Regions from separate parts of the Massilia sp. NP310 genome, predicted to be linked through region 2. Evidence: predicted binding sites of a transcription regulator. Region 2 holds the regulator's gene; the other holds the start of a gene.
The links. Region 2 encodes LexA, which represses DNA repair genes until DNA is damaged. Its sites were predicted from a motif close to ACTGTATNNNNATACAGT; they were not measured.
Positions count from the first base shown of each region.

Region 1: the regulator LexA is predicted to act here: its motif matches at 6,557-6,574, upstream of KY496_RS16400 (putative DNA modification/repair radical SAM protein).

Region 1 covers NZ_CP080379.1:3,731,934-3,740,809, reverse strand. The annotation lists gene KY496_RS16420 (multidrug effflux MFS transporter) at 1-176, shown strand, start outside; gene KY496_RS16415 (HDOD domain-containing protein) at 493-2,664, shown strand; gene KY496_RS16410 (EAL domain-containing protein) at 2,700-4,892, shown strand; gene KY496_RS16405 (tetratricopeptide repeat protein) at 4,899-6,482, shown strand; gene KY496_RS16400 (putative DNA modification/repair radical SAM protein) at 6,587-7,816, shown strand; gene KY496_RS16395 (UdgX family uracil-DNA binding protein) at 7,813-8,876, shown strand, end outside.
Region 2 covers NZ_CP080379.1:2,567,841-2,576,716, reverse strand. The annotation lists gene folC (bifunctional tetrahydrofolate synthase/dihydrofolate synthase) at 1-345, shown strand, start outside; gene KY496_RS11360 (SPOR domain-containing protein) at 373-1,338, shown strand; gene KY496_RS11355 (CvpA family protein) at 1,353-1,841, shown strand; gene purF (amidophosphoribosyltransferase) at 1,906-3,429, shown strand; gene KY496_RS11345 (cystathionine gamma-synthase family protein) at 3,433-4,674, shown strand; gene KY496_RS11340 (tetratricopeptide repeat protein) at 4,795-5,511, shown strand; gene lexA (transcriptional repressor LexA) at 5,559-6,188, opposite strand; gene rpsF (30S ribosomal protein S6) at 6,473-6,865, shown strand; gene priB (primosomal replication protein N) at 6,907-7,197, shown strand; gene rpsR (30S ribosomal protein S18) at 7,229-7,519, shown strand; gene rplI (50S ribosomal protein L9) at 7,558-8,010, shown strand; gene KY496_RS11310 (replicative DNA helicase) at 8,120-8,876, shown strand, end outside.

The DNA.
Region 1 (8,876 bases), 1.2 Mb from region 2:
TCGTCTCGACCCTGCTCGGCGCGGTGGTGGCCGGCGCGGTCGCCCCGGCGCTGTCGCACTCGGTGCTGGCGCTGGCCGTCGGCCAGATGTTCTTCGTGCTGGTCTCGCTGGCGTTCTGGGACACGGCGCGGCGCCACCGGCGAAAATTGCGGGCGCGGGGGCAACACGTTCCCTGAGCGTGAACCCGGCGAACGCCGGGTTTTTTTGTGCCTGAATTTTACGATTTTTTATGCAACAGTCGTATCGATGCAACAAGCATATGTCTCATTTCACTCTGCCATACAGTTAGAGCCTGCCCTCGGCAAGAGTTATTACTGTAACTATTGTTCCTGATCGGAAATGTATATATGCTACGATACGCGTTTTTACATCTGGAGCAGAGGGCAAGTTACTCGCCTGTTCCATTGACTGAAGTGCTAGATGTTGTGGCAGGCCTCCCCCAAGGGCAACGCCACCAACCAACCTTCGACAAGTGGCGCCGTGCTAGAAAACATGCACCAATCCGACCAGGACATCCGCAATCGCTTGCTGATTGCGCGTCTGCCGGCCATGCCGCAGATCCTGGTCAAGCTGATCGAGCATCTGCAGGCCGACGACCTCGGCATGCCGGAGCTTGCCGCCCTGATCGCGAAGGATGCCGGCATGACCGGCAAGCTGCTGGCGGTCGCCAACAGCTCCGCCTACCACCGCCACTCGCGCAGCGCCGACCTCGAACAATCGCTGGTGGCGCTCGGCACCGACATGATCAAGACCCTGGTCATCAGCGATTCGGTGTTCCAGACCTTCAACAGCTTCCCCCATTCGAACAGCACCGACCTGCGCGCGTTCTGGAAGCATTCGCTCAGCGCGGCGGTGCTGGCGCGCGACGTGGCGCGCGCGCTGGGTTACGCGCATCCCGAAGAAGCCTACCTGGCCGGCCTGCTGCACAACGTGGGCCGGCTGGCGCTGCTGGCCGCGGCGCCCAAGGAATACGGCTTCAACTTCACCGCGCGCGATGACGACGATCTGTGCGCGGTCGAGCAGCGCACCCTGCAGATCACCCACACCGAGGCCGGCGCCTGGCTGATCGAGCGCTGGCAGCTCGATTCCTTCCTGGCCGACGCGGTGCTGTACCACCACGAACCGAGCGAACGGCTCGAGTCCAGCCATCCCCTGATCCGCATCGTGCGCCTGGCGCACGTGCTGTCCCATCATGCGGACGATGCGACGATGGTGTTGGAAGCCAGCGCGCTGTGCGGCCTCGACGCCGGAGACGCGGCCCAGCTGGTGGAGAAGGCCGCGCGCCAGGTCGAGCAGGCCGCCGCCCACCTGGGCATCGACCTGGCGGGCGCCGACGACATCCCGAGCCCGCCGGCCTACGCGCCGCCAGCGCCCGTCGATCCGGTGCAACAGCGCCTGAACGAGGAAGTGCGCAATATGGTGCTGGTGTCCGAAGTCGGCCAGAGCCTGGCGCGCCAGCAGGGCGAGTCCAGCCTGCTGGACGCGATGACGCGCACCGCGCGCATCCTGTTCGATTTCGACAGCGCCGTGGTGCTGCTCGAGAACCCGACCGGCCAGCTGCTTGCCGGCGCGCCGACCTTCGGCGCGCAGCGCATCGCCGAGTTCACGCTGCCGCTGGCGAAAGGCGGTCCGGTCGCGCGCAGCGCGCTGGAACGCCGTCCGGCTTTCGTGCAGCGCGCGCGCCACCACGACCAGCTGGGCCTGGCCGAGGAGCAGCTGCTGCGCATGCTGGGCACCGACAGCCTGGTGGTGGTGCCGCTGGTCGCCGGCCCGCGTTGCCTGGGCGTGCTGATCGGCGGCGTGCCGGGCTGGCAGCTGCCGCATTGCCAGCGCCGCGAGCGTTTCATGCAGGCCTTCGGCGCGCAGGCCGCCGCGGCGCTGGAGAACCTGCTGCTCGAGCGCGGCCACGCGCGGCGCCAGCTGGCCAGCGTGGCCGAGGAATTCCGCGACGCCTCGCGCCGCGTGATCCACGAAGTGAACAATCCACTGGCGATCATCAAGAACTACCTCAGCGTCCTGGACGGCAAGCTGGCGCGCCAGGAGCCGGTGGGCGGCGAGCTGTCGATCCTGAGCGAAGAGATCGACCGCGTCGGCCAGCTGATCGGCAGCCTGGCCGACCAGCGCACGCCGGACGCTGCTCCGCGTCCGCTCGACGCGGCCAAGGTGGTGGACGACGTGCTGCGCCTGTTCCGCGGCAGCGGCTACGTGCCGGCCACGACCCAGGTCGTGGCGCGCATGGAAGGCGATGGCGCGATCGAGGGCGATCCCGACCTGCTCAAGCAGATCCTGGTCAACCTGGTCAAGAACGCGGTCGAAGCCCTGGGCTCGCGCCCGGCGGGGCGCATCGAGATCGTCAACCGCGGCCACGTGAACCGCGAGCGCCGGGTCTACCTGGAACTCGTCGTCAGCGACAATGGCCCGGGCCTGTCGCGCGAGGTGCTGGCCAACCTGTTCTCTCCGGTCAGGAGCGCCAAGGACGGCCTCGAGGCCGGCGCCAACCGCGGCCTTGGCCTGTCGATCGTCCATGGCCTGGTCAAGCAGCTGGACGGCCACATCGCCTGCCGCAGCGGCAGCACCGGCACTTCCTTTGAAATCCTCCTGCCGGCGTGGTCCGGCGCCGGCGCGGCCCCTGCGCTCCCGGCGCGCGCCCTCGGTTCCGCTTGACCCTCACCATGCACGCGCATCCAGTCACCGCCACCATGCTTCCCGGCGAACCCGCTCCCTTCTCCCAGACCCTCGAGACCGACAGCCAGCCACGCCTGCTGCTGGTCGACGACGAGCCACGCCTGCTGTCCTCGCTGTACGAACTGCTGCAGGGACGCGGCTACCGCCTGGTCACCGCGCCGTCGGGGACCGAAGCCCTGGCCCAACTGTCCCGTCAGCACTTCGACCTCGTCCTGCTCGACCTGCGCCTGCCCGACATCGGCGGCCACGAGATCATGGACTTCATCAACGAGAGGGGCATCGACGCCGACGTCATCGTGATGAGCGGCGAGATCGGCATCGACGCCGCGATCGGCGCGCTCAAGCGCGGCGCCTACAGCTACCTGCGCAAGCCCTACAGCCGCGAGGAGCTGCTCTCCACCGTGAGCAACGCGCTGCAGCGGCGGCGCCTGACGCTGGATAACGCGCGCATCGCGAACCAGCTCGAGAACTCCGAGAAGATGTACCGCTACCTGGTGGACTCGTCGCCGGACATCATCTATACGCTGAACCACGAGGGCCGCTTCACCTTCGTCAACGACCGCGCCTACCAGCTGCTCGGCTACACCCGCGAAGAGCTGATCGGCCAGCACTACTCGATCCTGGTGCACGAGGAAGACCTGGAGCGCGCGCGCTACGTGTTCAACGAGCGCCGCGTCGACGAGCGCGCCTCGCGCAACGTCGAGCTGCGCCTGAAGTGCCGCGGCGGCAATGGCCACGACCGCACCTTCAACACCACGCTGATGACGATCTCGCTCAACGCGATCGGCATGCACGTGCCGGACCAGGAAGTGAAGAAGCTCGAATTCTTCGGCACCTATGGCGTGGCGCGCGACATCACCGACCGAAAGCGCGCCGAAGAGGTCATCTCCTACCAGGCCTACCACGACATCCTGACCGACCTGCCGAACCGCATCCTGTTCAAGGACCGCCTGGGCCTGGCCGTGATCCAGGCCAAGCGCAAGCAGACCGAGCTCGCGGTGATGTTCATCGACCTGGACCGCTTCAAGCTGGTGAACGACACGCTGGGCCACGTGAAGGGCGACGAATTGCTGCAGCAGGCGGCCAGCCGCCTGAAGGAATGCCTGCGCAAGGGCGACACCCTGGCGCGCCAGGGCGGCGACGAGTTCACCATCGTGCTGCCCGAGCTGCGCGATCGCGACGACGCGCGCATGGTGGCGGATAAATTCCTGGAAGTGCTGCAGGACCCGTTCGACCTGGACGGCCACGAGGTGCACATCTCGGCCTCGATCGGCATCGCGATCTATCCGAAGGATGGCGAATCGATCGACGAGCTGCTGCGCCACGCCGACATCGCGATGTACCAGGTCAAGGCGCTGGGCAAGAACGGCCACAGCTTCTACCACGACTCGATGCTCGAAGTGTCGCACCAGAAGATCGCGCTGGAGCAGGCGCTGCGCCGCGCGCTCGAGCACGACGAGCTGGAGATGTTCTACCAGCCGCAGATCGACGCCATGACCGGCCGCATCACCGGCGCCGAAGCGCTGATGCGCTGGAACCACCCGACCCGCGGCCGCCTGTCGGCGGGCGAGTTCCTGCCGTTCGCCGAAGAGAACGGCCTGATGCTGCCGATCTCGGACTGGATGATCGGCGCCCTGTGCCGCGACATGCTGCAGTGGAATGCGATCGGCGGCAGCGAGATCCGCCTGTCGCTGAACCTGTCGCCGCAATACCTGGACCGCGGCGACTTTTTCGAGAAGATGCGTGGCGCGCTGGCGCGCTACGGCATCTCGCCGCAGCAGATCGAGGTCGAGATCACCGAGAACATCTGCATCCGCAATCCGCAGTATGCGATCGAGCAGCTCAACAAGCTGTGCCAGTTGGGCGTGTCGATCGCGATCGACGATTTCGGCACCGGCTACTCGTCCTTGTCGTACCTGCACCGCTTCCCGATCCACACCGTCAAGATCGACCAGTCCTTCGTCAAGGAGATCCACCAGGAAGACGGCCATTATCCGGTGATCCTGGCGATCATCTCGATCGCGCGCGGCCTGGGCCTGAACCTGATCGCCGAAGGCGTCGAGACCGAGGAGCAGGCGCGCTACCTGCGCGCCAACGGCTGCCTGACGATGCAGGGCTACCTGTACTACCGTCCGATTTCGCTGCAGGACTTCATGGCCGCGCTGCGCACCCAGTCGGGCGCCAGCCTGCGCGCGGTGCAGGCCTGACCGAACATGCTCGACGCCCCGCTGCAATCGAGCGCCACGCCCACTTACAGCGCTGCGCATTCCGCCGAATTCCTCCGTGTGAAAGCGCAGGCCGAGCGCGGCGTGGCCCAGGCCCAGCACAGCCTGGGCTTCATGTACGTGAGCGGCCAGGGCGTGCTGAAGAACGACGAGCTGGCGGTGGCCTGGTACCGGATGGCGGCGGCGGCGGGCCTGGCGCAGGCCCAGTACAACCTCGGCGTGATGTTCCAGAAGGGCCAGGGCGTCGAGCAGGACTTCGGCCAGGCGGCCCACTGGTACGGGCGCGCGGCCGACCAGGGTTACGCGCCGGCCCAGTACAACCTGGGCTGGCTGTACGCGAAAGGCCATGGCGTGGCCAGCGACGTGGGCCGGGCGCTGCACTGGTTCAGCCAGGCGGCGGACCAGGGCGAGCCGGGCGCGCAGCACAACCTGGGCATGATGTTCGAGACCGGCAAGGGCGTGGCCCAGGACCAGGAAGCGGCGCTGCACTGGTACCGGCGCGCCGCCGAGCAGGGCTATGTGCGCTCGCAGTACAACCTGGGGCTGCGCTACGAGGCCGGCCAGGGCGTGGCGCGCGACGCCCGCGAAGCGCTGGCCTGGATGCGCAAGGCGGCGGAGCAGGGCCATGCGCCGGCCCAGTTCAACCTCGGCCTGCGCTACGACAAGGGCCAGGACGTCGAGCAGGACAGCCGGCAGGCGATCCTGTGGTACGGCCGCGCCGGCGAGCAGGGGCATGCCAGCTCGCAGTTCAATCTCGCGCTCATTTACGACACCGGCCACGGCGTCCCGCGCGACGAAGCGCTGGCCCTGGCGTGGTACCGGCGCGCCGCAAACCAGGGCCATGCCGGCGCCCAGAACAGCCTCGGCATGCGCCATGAACACGGACAGGGTGTGGCGGTCGACGCGGCGCAGGCGGCCGCCTGGTACCGGCGCGCGGCCGAGCAGGGGCTGCCGGCGGCCCAGTACCACCTGGGACAGTTGCTCGATGCCGGCAACGGGGCCGAGCAGGATCCGGCCCAGGCGACACAGTGGTATCGCAAGGCGGCCGAGCAGGGCCACCTGCGGGCCCAGTTCGACCTGGGCCTGCGTTTCGAGGCCGGCAACGGCGTCGAGCAGGACAGCGCGCAGGCGCTGGCCTGGTACCGGCGTGCGGCCGGCCAGGATTACGCGCCGGCCCAGTACATGGTCGGCGCGCTGCTCGACCGGATCGAAACCGGCGACCCGGCCGAGGCGACCGACTGGTTCCACAAGGCGGCCGACCAGAAGCACGCGCTGGCGCAGTTCGAGCTGGGGCTGCGCTACGACTGCGGCAAGGGCGTGGAGCGCGACTACGAGGCGGCCCATTTCTGGTACCTGTGCGCCGCGCGCCAGGGCCATGCGCGGGCCCAGTTCAACCTCGGCGTGATGTATGCCACCGGGCAGGGCGCCCAGCGCGACCTGGTCGAGGCCTATGCCTGGCTGCACCGGGCCGGCGGCGCCGGCGTGGCGGCGGCCAGCGCCTACCTGGCGAAGCTCGCGGGCCGGATGGAAGCGCAACAGTTGTCCCAGGCCGAGCGCTTGATTTCGGTTTGATGTCCCGTATTTGAACCGTCGGCGGGCACACATGCCTGCGCCAGCGCACCGTGCGCGACTGCACGCCGCGTTATACTGTATGTCCATACAGTCACGCGCGCGCGATGGAACTCAACGACAAGCTCGAAATCCTGGCCGACGCGGCCAAGTACGACGCATCCTGCGCCAGCAGCGGTGCGCCCAAGCGCGGCTCCGAAGGCAAGGACGGCCTGGGCGCCACCACCGGCATGGGCATCTGCCACAGCTATACGCCGGACGGCCGCTGCGTCTCGCTGCTCAAGATCCTGCTCACCAATTTCTGCATCTACGACTGCCAGTACTGCATCAACCGGCGCACCTCGAACGTGCCGCGGGCGCGCTTCGCGGTCGATGAAGTCGTGAAGCTGACCCAGGATTTTTACCTGCGCAACTACATCGACGGCCTGTTCCTCAGCTCGGGCATCATCCAGTCGGCCGACTACACGATGGAGCAGCTGGTGGCAGTGGCGCGCCAGCTGCGCGAGGTGCACCAGTTCCGCGGCTACATCCACCTCAAGACCATTCCCGACGCCGATCCGCTCCTGATCCAGGAGGCCGGCCGCTGGGCCGACCGCCTGTCGGTGAACATCGAGCTGCCGACCCACGACAGCGTGACCCGCCTCGCGCCCGAAAAAAGCGTCCACACGATCAAGCTGGCGATGGGCTCGATCCGGCGCAAACTGGACGAAAAAGCCGAAGAGCCGAAGGCGCCGGCCTTCGCGCCGGCTGGCCAGAGCACGCAGATGATCGTCGGCGCCGACGCCAGCGACGACCACACCATCCTGAACACGGCCGAGACGCTGTACGGCAGCTACAAGCTCAAGCGCGTGTATTACTCGGCCTTCAGCCCGATCCCGCACAGCCCCGGCAGCGTGCCGCTGGCGCCGCCGCCGCTGCTGCGCGAGCACCGCCTGTACCAGGCAGACTTTTTATTGCGCGGCTACGGCTTCACGGCTGGTGAACTGATGCCGCAAACGGGCAACCTGGCACTGGACGTCGACCCCAAGCTGGCCTGGGCCCTGGCCAATCGCGAGCACTTCCCGATGGACCTGAACCGGGTGGATGCGTCGCTGATCCCGCGCATTCCCGGCATTGGCCTGCGCAACGCCAAGCGCATCGTCGAGCTGCGCCGCCTGCGCCGCATCCGCTGGGAAGATTTATCTCGCCTGCGTTGCAGCCTCAAGAAGCTGGCGCCCTTCGTCGTCACCGCCGACTACAAGCCGGCGCAGGGCGCGACCAGTTCCGAGCTGCTGCGCAAGCACATGGCCGATGCGCCGCAGCAGATGAACCTGTGGCCCGAATTGCAGGCGGCATGAGCGCCAGCGCCGGCGCGGATGCCAATGCCAGCGCCGCCGCCCTCGCCGCGACCGCGGTGGCGAGCGTGCGCGCGGGCCAGCCGCTGCTGGTGGACGGTTTCACCGCATGGCGCGCGGTGGCGCGCGAATTGCTGCGCGCCGGCGTGCCGCCCGAGGCGGTGACCTGGGGCGCGCCGGGCGCCGACCTGTTCTCGGGTGCGCCGGCTTCCCAAGCTGCTGCGCATAATGGGGGCGACCTCCTGGCGACTCAAGCGGTTGAGCAGGAGCCTTCCAATGCAACGGCGCCAAGGCCGCATGTCCCTCGCTCCCTGATGGAGATGCTGCAGACCGCCGCCTGCTACCGCGATCACGACCGCTGGGCCTTCCTGTATCGGGTGATCTGGCGCTGGCAACAGGGCGAGCACGACGTGCAATCGCCCGCCGATCCGGACGGGCAGCGGCTGCACGTGATGGTCAAGGCGGTGCGGCGCGAGGTACACGATATGCACGCCTACATCCGATTCCGTGAACGGCCGATCGAGGCCGGCGCGCCCCATTTCGTGGCCTGGTTTGAACCCGCCCACGACGTCCTGCCCCAGGTGGCCGAACATTTTGTGGCGCGCATGGGCAAGGTGAGCTGGATGATCGCCACGCCCGACGCCAGCGTGCTGTGGGACGGCGCCACCTTGCACCATACCGGCCCGCTGATGTCGAGCGCGGCCGACCTCGACGATGCGGGCGAGGCCCTGTGGCTGACCTATTACCGCAGCATCTTCAACCCGGCGCGCCTGAACACGCAGGTCATGAACAGCCACATCCCGTCGCGCTTCTGGAAGAACCTGCCGGAAGGCGCGCTGGTGCCGTCGCTGGTGAGCCAGGCCGGCCTCGGCGCGCGCCGCATCGGCCAGGTCGAGGCGGTAGGGCGGCGCAGCGGTCGCACGATCCCGATCGAAGCCGAACAGGCGCAGCCCGAGCGCCAGCAGCCGTCGAAGCTGGACGAGTGCCGGCGCTGCGACCTGTGGGAACACGCGACCCAGGCGGTCGGCGGCGAGGGGCCGAAGCACGCGCAGATCATGCTCGT
Region 2 (8,876 bases):
GGCAATATGGGCTTCCACCGCTTCACGTACGCCGTGTTCGGCATCATGGACGACAAGGACATCGAGGCGGTGATCGCGCCGATGGCCGGCTTGATCGATCACTGGTGCGTGACCGGGCTCGATTCGCCGCGCTCGGCCGAGCCGGAAGCGCTGGCCGACAAGCTGCGCGAACTGAAGCCGGCCGGCGCCAAGGATGACGATTTTTCTGTGAGCAGTTTCGCAACGCCAGCCGAGGCCTATGCGAATGCGCTGAGCCGGGCAGGGGAGAATGATAGAATTGTGGTCTTTGGCTCTTTCTACACGGTTGCAGGCGTCATGGCGGCGCGTAAATCGAGTCTTCACTGACCTTCTTCACCCTATTACCTGAACCACATGGGCTTGTTCTCGTTCGGCAATAAAAACAAGCAAGAAACTGTCCGGGACAGCGGGCACTTCGTCAAGGACGACGACGCCGCTTATACCGAGCGCGCCCGCTCCAAGCGTGCAAGTTCCGCGGGCGAGGCGGGTCGCCGCACCAGCCGCGGCGACCCGATCCTGCCCGAAAAGAAGCGCGCCCGCCGCCGCCTCGTCGGCGCCATCGCGCTGGTCCTGGCGGCCGTCGTCGCGCTGCCGATGCTGCTCGATTCCGAGCCCAAGCCGTTGGCCACCGACATCGCCATCCACATCCCGGACAAGGACAAGGCAGCGCCGCTGCCGGTGCCGTCCGAGCAGGTGGCGCCGATGGCCAGCGTCGACAGCGACGAAGAGATCATCGAGCCGGCGCCTGCGGCCACCGGCCCTGCGGCCGGTGTCCCCGCAACCGACGCCCGCGTGACGGCCCCGGCGGCCAACGATCCGCCGCCGATGCGCATGCTGGAACAGGCCGAGCCGCCGAAACCGGAGCCAAAACCCGAGCCGAAGCCCGAACCGGTCAAGCCGAAGGCCGAACCGAAGCCCGAACCGGTGAAGCCTGAGCCGAAGCCGGAACCGAAACCCGAGAAGAAACCCGAGCCAGCGAAGAAACCGGCCGAGACCCATCCGAAGGCCGAGCAGGTCGCCAAGCCCGCGCCGAAGGACGACGCCGCGCGCGCCATGGCCATCCTCGAAGGCAAGGCGGCCGAGCCGCAGAAGGCGCAAGGCCCGGCGCCACGCTTCGTGGTGCAGGTCGCCGCCCTGGCCAGCCAGGAAAAGGTCGCGGAATTGCAGGAGCGCCTGCGCGGCGCCGGCATCGCGTCGTTCACCCAGAAGTCGGGCGAACTGATCCGTGTGCGGATCGGTCCGTTCAGCAAGGAAGAAGCCGAGAAAACGCGCGCCAAGCTGGGCGGCATCGGCCTGTCCGGCACCATGGTGCCGCTCTGATCTTGCTCTGAAGCGTGACGATTTTCGATTACCTGGTGCTGTTCGTGCTGATCGCCTCCGTTGTCATCAGCACCCTGCGCGGCCTGGTCAAGGAAATCCTGTCGCTGCTGGGCTGGATCGTCGCCTTCGTGGTGGCCAATGCCTATGGCGCCGGGCTCGCGCCGCTGCTGCCGGAAGTGATTCCCGGCGACACGGCGCGCCTGATCGTGGCCTTCATCGCGCTGTTCCTGGGCGTGCGTATCCTGATGGGCCTGCTGTCGCTGGCGATCGGCGCCCTGGTGGAAGCCACCGGGCTCTCGCTGGCGGACCGCGGCCTCGGGGGATTGTTTGGATTGGCGCGCGGCGTTGTAATCGTGCTGGCCGGCGTCATATTGTGTGGGATGACGGACATTCCGAAGCAGGCATTCTGGCAAGAGGCCCTGTTGTCGCCGATCGCCGAGACCGGCGCCCGTACCGTCAAGCCCTTCCTGCCCGCTGCCATGGCGCAGCACGTGAATTTTTGACCAGCATTCCTCAGTCGTAGAACTTTTTTCTGTAATCAAGCACTCAAGCTTTTAGGAGCACACCATGTGTGGCATCGTCGGCGTCGTCTCTCACTCTCCCGTCAACCAGTTGCTGTATGACGCATTGCTGCTGCTGCAGCACCGCGGCCAGGATGCGGCGGGCATTGCGACCAATCACAGCAGCATGTTCTCGATGTTCAAGGCCAACGGCCTGGTCCGGGACGTGTTCCGCACCCGCAATATGCGTTCGTTGTCGGGCAATAGCGGCATCGGCCACTGCCGCTACCCGACCGCCGGTTCGTCGAGCGAGGAAGAAGCGCAGCCGTTCTACGTCAATGCGCCGTTCGGCATCACGCTGGCCCACAACGGCAACCTGACCAACCAGGCCCAGCTGAAGGACGAGCTGTTCCGCAACGACCGCCGCCACATCAACACCGATTCCGACTCCGAAGTGCTGCTCAACGTGCTGGCCCACGAGATGCAGGAAGCGGCCGACGGCTATACGCTCGACGCCGATGCGGTGTTCAAGGCGGTCGCCGCCGTGCACCGCCGCGTGCGCGGCGCCTACGCCGTGGTGGCGCAGATATCGGGCCACGGCATGCTGGCCTTCCGCGATCCGTTCGGCATCCGCCCGCTGTGCCTGGGCGTCAACGAGACCGAGCAGGGCAATGAGTACCTGGTGGCCAGCGAATCGGTCGCCCTGGAGGGCCTGGGCTTCCGTTTCGTGCGCGACATCGCGCCGGGCGAAGCGGTCTTCATCGACGAAAACAACCAGCTGCACGAGCGCCAGTGCGCCGAGAACCCGTCGCTCAACCCGTGCGCCTTCGAGTTCGTCTACCTGGCCCGTCCGGATTCCGTGATCGACGGCGCCTCGGTGTACGCCACCCGCCTGCGCATGGGCGAGTACCTGGCCGACAAGGTCAGCAAGGAGATCCCGGTCGACGAGATCGACGTCGTGATGCCGATCCCCGATTCCTCGCGCCCTGCCGCGATCCAGCTGGCGCTGAAACTCGGCGTGGAGTACCGCGAGGGCTTCATCAAGAACCGCTACATCGGCCGCACCTTCATCATGCCGGGCCAGGGCATGCGCAAGAAGTCGGTGCGCCAGAAACTGAACGCCATCAGCTCCGAGTTCAAGGACAAGAACGTGCTGCTGGTCGACGACTCGATCGTGCGCGGCACCACCAGCCGCGAGATCGTGCAGATGGCGCGCGAAGCCGGCGCCCGCAAGGTGTTCTTCGCCTCGGCCGCGCCGCCGGTGCTGTACCCGAACGTGTACGGCATCGACATGCCGACCCGCGACGAGCTGATCGCCCATGGCCGCACGGTCGAGGAAGTGTGCCGCGAGATCACGGCCGACCGCGTGGTGTACCAGGACGTCGACGCGCTCAAGCGCGCGATCTCGGACGTCAATCCGGCGCTGAAGAACTTCGAGGCCTCGTGTTTCGACGGCGTCTACGTCACCGGCGACGTGACCCCCGAATACCTGGACCGCCAGGAATCGGCGCGTCACAATCCGAAGTCGAAGGACGCCGAGGACAAGGTGCGCACCCAGCTCAACCTGAATCCGCCGGTGGCGGCCGAGTAAACCATGTCGGATAACAAGCACTACGGTTTCACGACCACCATCCTGCACAACGATCGCCGCAAGACGATCGAGCAGGGTTCGCTGCACAAGCCGGTGCACACCTCGGTCGCCTTCGGCTATGCCGATGCGCGCCAGCTGGCGTCGGTATTCCAGGGCAAGGAGCCGGGCTTTCGCTACGGCCGCCAGGGCAACCCGACGGTGTCGGCCCTGGAAGACAAGATCAGCAGGATGGAAGACGGCGTCGCCACCCTGTGCTTCGGCACCGGCATGGCGGCGATCGGCGCGCTGTTCCAGGCGCTCCTGAAAGCCGGCGACCACATCGTCTCGTCGAGCTTCCTGTTCGGGAACACCAACAGCCTGTGGCAGACGGTGGCGGCCCAAGGCGTCGACGTCGCTTTCGTCGACGCCACCGACGTGGCCCGGGTGGAAGCGGCGCTGCAGCCGAACACCCGTATGGTGTTCGTCGAGACCATCGCCAATCCGCGCACGCAGGTGGCGGACCTGGCGCGCATCGGCGAACTGTGCCGCGCGCGCGGCATCCTGTACGTGGTCGACAACACGATGACCACGCCCTGGCTGTTCCGTCCCAGGGACGTGCACGCCGGGCTGGTGGTCAATTCGCTGACCAAGTCGATCGGCGGCCACGGCATCGCGCTGGGCGGCGCGCTGACCGACACGGGCCTGTTCGACTGGGCCGCGTATCCGAACATCGCCCAGAACTTCCGCAAGCAGCCGAGCGCCGCGCAAGGCATGGCCCAGCTGCGGGCCAAGGCGCTGCGCGACTTCGGCGCCGCGCTGGGGCCGGAGGCGGCGCACCACATCGCGGTCGGCGCCGAGACGCTGGCCCTGCGCATGGAGCGCACCTGCGCCAATGCGCTGGCGCTGGCGACGATGCTCCAAGCCGACGACCGGGTCGCCGCCGTGCATTACCCGGGCCTGGCCTCGCACCCGCAGCATGCGATCGTCGAGACGCTGTTCCGCTCCGGCGGCTCGCTCTTGAGCTTCGAGCTGAAGGACGAGATCGACCCGTTCGACTACCTGAACCGCCTCAAGTTGGCGATCCCGGCCTCGAACCTGGGCGACAACCGCACCCTGGTGATTCCGGTGGCGCACACGATCTTCTTCGAGATGGGCCCCGAGCGGCGCGCCAGCATGGGCATCGCGGAAGGCCTGATCCGGGTGTCGGTGGGCATCGAGGACACCGCCGACCTGGTCGGCGACTTCCGCCAGGCGCTGGATGCGTAAAGCCAGGTAAAACTGTCCTGATCGGGCCGGCAAATGCCGGCCTCGTCATTTTTGCGGTTGAGCCCAGCCGTAAAACACGGCTATCATGGACTTTTACCAGCCCAGCCTTACGGTATGCCCATGAAACGAATCCTGTCCTGCCTGTTCCTCGCGGTGTCCTTCGCAAGCGGTGGCGCCGCCTTCGCCGGCGAACTCGAGGATGCCAACGCCCTGTTCGAGAAGAAGGACTATGCGGGCGCGCTCAAGCTGTACACCAAGCTGGCCAATGCCGGCAATCCACAGGCCCAGCAGCAGCTGGGCCAGATGTACTGGTATGGCGAAGCCGGCGCGGTCGACGAGGCAAAGGCGAAGGAGTGGTTCGAAAAGTCGGCCGCCAAGGGCAATAAGGTCGCCGCCGACTCGCTCGTGATCATGCAGCAGCGCGTCCTTCGCCGCGCCGAGATCGACTACTGGATCAAGGGCTACGATGGCGCCGAGCTGCAGTCGGGCGAATACCGCTGCCCGTTGCCGCGCATCCCGGCGGTGTCGAAGATCAATGAAGAGATCGAGCGCGTGAACAACGCCGTGACCAGCTGGCAGGATTGCTACAACAAGATGGTGACCAACCTGAACGCGCAGTCGCCGCTGACCAAGCGCATCCCGCCCGACATCGCCAAGCTGATGAACAAGCAGGAAACCGAGGCCTCGACCGCCTATCTGGAGGCGGTGCGCCAGAACATCGCCGAGGGAGCGAAAGTCAATTCGAAGATGGTATTGGCCGATTTCGCCGCCTGGCGCAGCGCGACCGAGGCCTTCGTGGACCAGCATAATGCGGTGGTCAACAAGGCCAAGCAATAATAGTGAATGCCGGCCCGCAGGCCGGCGTGCTCAAGAGGTGAAGCCGATCAGTTCCAGCTACGCATCAACCCAACCGCCAGTCCCTCGAGCGCAAACTCTTCGTCGGGCGTGACTTCGATGACCTTGAAGTCGGGGTTCTCGGGCAGCAGTTCGACCAGGTCGCCGGTCTTGCGGTAGCGCTTGACGGTGACTTCCTCGCCCAGGCGGGCGACGACGATCTGGCCGTTCTTGGCGCTATCGATTTTCTTGACCGCCAAAAAGTCGCCATCCATGATGCCGGCGTCGCGCATCGACCAGCCTTTTACCTTGAGCAAGAAGTCGGGCCGCGCCGCGAACATCGCGGTGTCGACGTTATAGGTCGCTTCGACGTGTTCTTGCGCCAGGATCGGATTGCCGGCGGCGACGCGACCGACCAGCGGCAGCGACATCAGGGAAGGTGGCGGCATCGGGATCTGCTCGACGCTGGCGCCGACCAGGCGGATGCCGCGCGAAGTGCCCGGCGAAATCTCGATCGCGCCCTTGCGCGCCAGGGCTTGCAGGTGTTCTTCGGCCGCATTGGCCGAACGGAAGCCCAGTTCGGCCGCGATTTCGGCCCGGGTCGGAGGGAAACCCGTGTTCTCGATCGCTTCCTTGATCAGGTTAAGGATCTGTTCTTGCCTTGCAGTGAGCTTGAGCATAAATAATCTTGCAGCAACGGGTTGTAGAGGTAGACTGTATTTTTGTACAGTATTCTGCTATACGCAAGTGATATACACGAAAAAGCGCAAAAAAAGCGCGCACAAGACAAAAAATAGGGCTTCCATGGGCCTAATTGTCGAGTGAGCGCGGCGCCGCGATGGGGCGCTTGACAGCCAAGTTCCCTTTTTGCCCATTTCACGCTATACTAGCTGGCTGTTCCCTTCCCACACTCGTCTTGACGCCGAGGTGGGCATTTATGTAAAACGTCCTCAAGGAGTAATGCATGCGTCATTATGAAATCGTTTTTATCGTCCATCCGGACCAGAGCGAGCAAGTCCCGGCGATGATCGAGCGTTACAAGACCACGGTGACCAGCCGCGGCGGTAACATCCATCGCGTGGAAGACTGGGGCCGCCGCCAGATGGCTTACCAGATCCAGAAGCTGCCAAAAGCTCACTACATCTGCCTGAACATCGAATGCGACAACGAGACCCTGGTCGAGCTGGAAACCGCATTCAAGTTCAATGATGCCGTTCTGCGTCATCTGACCGTCAAGATGAAGAAAGCAGAAACCGCACCGTCGCCGATGATGAAATCGGTGCAGCGCGAAGACGCAGCCAAGAGCCACCGTGCAGAAGCAGCCGCTCCTGCAGCTGCCCCGGCCGCCGCTGCCTAAGATTTTTTCCAGGAATTCGTAACAAGCAGTAGTAGAACCGGGTGAATCAGCTCCAGCTCGTGGCGACCATCGCCGAGCGTGACGTACTGCGCTACACCCCGGCCGGCGTGCCGATCGTTTCAGCCGTCCTGATGCACAGTTCGCATCAGCGCGAGGCGGGGATCGATCGCCTGGTCGAGTTCGAAGTTCCCGCGTTCGCCGCGGGCGAGATTTCGGGCAGGTTCGGAAACGCCGAGCTCGGCGCCAGCTACCGCTTCGATGGATTCCTCGCACGAAAAAATCGCAACAGCAAAGCCCTGGTGTTTCACATCATTGATTTCAGTGCCGCCTAGTTCGGCAATTTAGATATACAGGAGCCTCGAAATGGCATTCGGTAAAAAGTTCGACAAAAACAAAGCCAAAGAAAAACTGAAGCGCAAGCAGCAGAACCCGCTGTTCAAGCGCAAGAAATTCTGCCGCTTCACCGCCGCCGGCGTTGAGCAGGTCGACTACAAAGACGTCGACACCCTGAAGGACTTCGTCCAGGAAAACGGCAAGATCATGCCAGCACGTCTGACCGGCACCAAGGCGCACTACCAGCGTCAGGTCGACGCCGCCATCAAGCGCGCCCGTTACCTGGCGCTGCTGCCGTACACCGACCTGCACCACGGTTAATCGTCGGTCACGACAGTCAGATATCCTGGAGATAAAACATGCAAGTTATTCTGTTGGAAAAAGTTATCAACGTCGGCAACCTGGGCGACGTCGTCAAAGTCAAGGATGGTTACGCACGTAACTTCCTGATCCCACAAAAGATGGCACGCCGCGCTACCGCGTCGGCAGTGGCCGAGTTCGAAGCCAAGCGCGCCGAACTGGAAAAAGCAGCCGCCGAGAAGCTGGCAGCCGCCCAAGCCCAAGGCGACAAGCTGAGCGGCCTGACCGTCACCATCGGCCAGAAGGCCGGCGTCGACGGCCGTCTGTTCGGTTCGGTCACCAACGCGGACATCGCTGAAGCGCTGACCAAGCAGGGCTTCCCGGTCGAAAAAGCTGCCGTTCGCCTGCCGAACGGCCCGCTGAAGACCACCGGCGAATTCCCGGTTGCAGTCGCCCTGCACACCGACGTCGTGTCGGAAATCACCATCGCTGTCGTGGGCGAAGCTGCCTAAGCGAATGCTGAACTGAAGTAAAAGCAGTACACGAAAAAGCCGGGTTCTCCCGGCTTTTTTGCTTTTGAAACTCACCAATTATGACAGCCGTGTGACAGGAGAAGGTATAATGCCGCCCATGAACGCAGCACCCTCAGACCCGCAGATCGAAGCCCTGCGCATCCCCCCGCACTCCATCGAAGCAGAGCAGTCCGTCATCGGCGGCCTGCTGCGCGATAATGCCGCCTGGGACCGCATCGCCGACTTCATGCATGCGGAAGACTTCTACCGTTACGATCACCGCATCATCTTCGAACAGATGGTCCGCCTGATCAACGCCGGCAAGCCGGCCGACGTGATCACGGTCTATGAAGCCTGCAACCAGCTCGGCAAGGCCGAGGAAGTGGGTGGCCTGCAATACCTGAACGCGATGGCGCAGAACACGCCGTCGGCCGCCAATATCCGCCGCTACGCCGAGATCGTGCGCGACCGCGGCATCCTGCGCCAGCTGATCACCGTCGCCGACGAGATTTCCGGCAATGCCTTCAATCCGCAGGGCAAGGAAGTCAAGCAGATGCTCGACGAGGCGGAATCGCGGATCTTCGCCATCGCCGAGCAGGGCGCCCGCGGCGCCCAGGGCTGGCTGGCGGTGCAGCCGCTGCTGACCCAGGTGGTCGAGCGCATCGACGAACTGTACTCGCGCGAGAACCAGGGCGAGATCACCGGCGTGCCGACCGGCTTCATCGACCTCGACCGCATGACCTCCGGCCTGCAGCCGGGCGACCTGGTCATCGTCGCCGGCCGTCCGTCGATGGGCAAGACCGCGTTCTCGGTGAACATCGGCGAGAACGTCGCGATCGAGGCCGGCCTGCCGGTCGCCGTGTTCT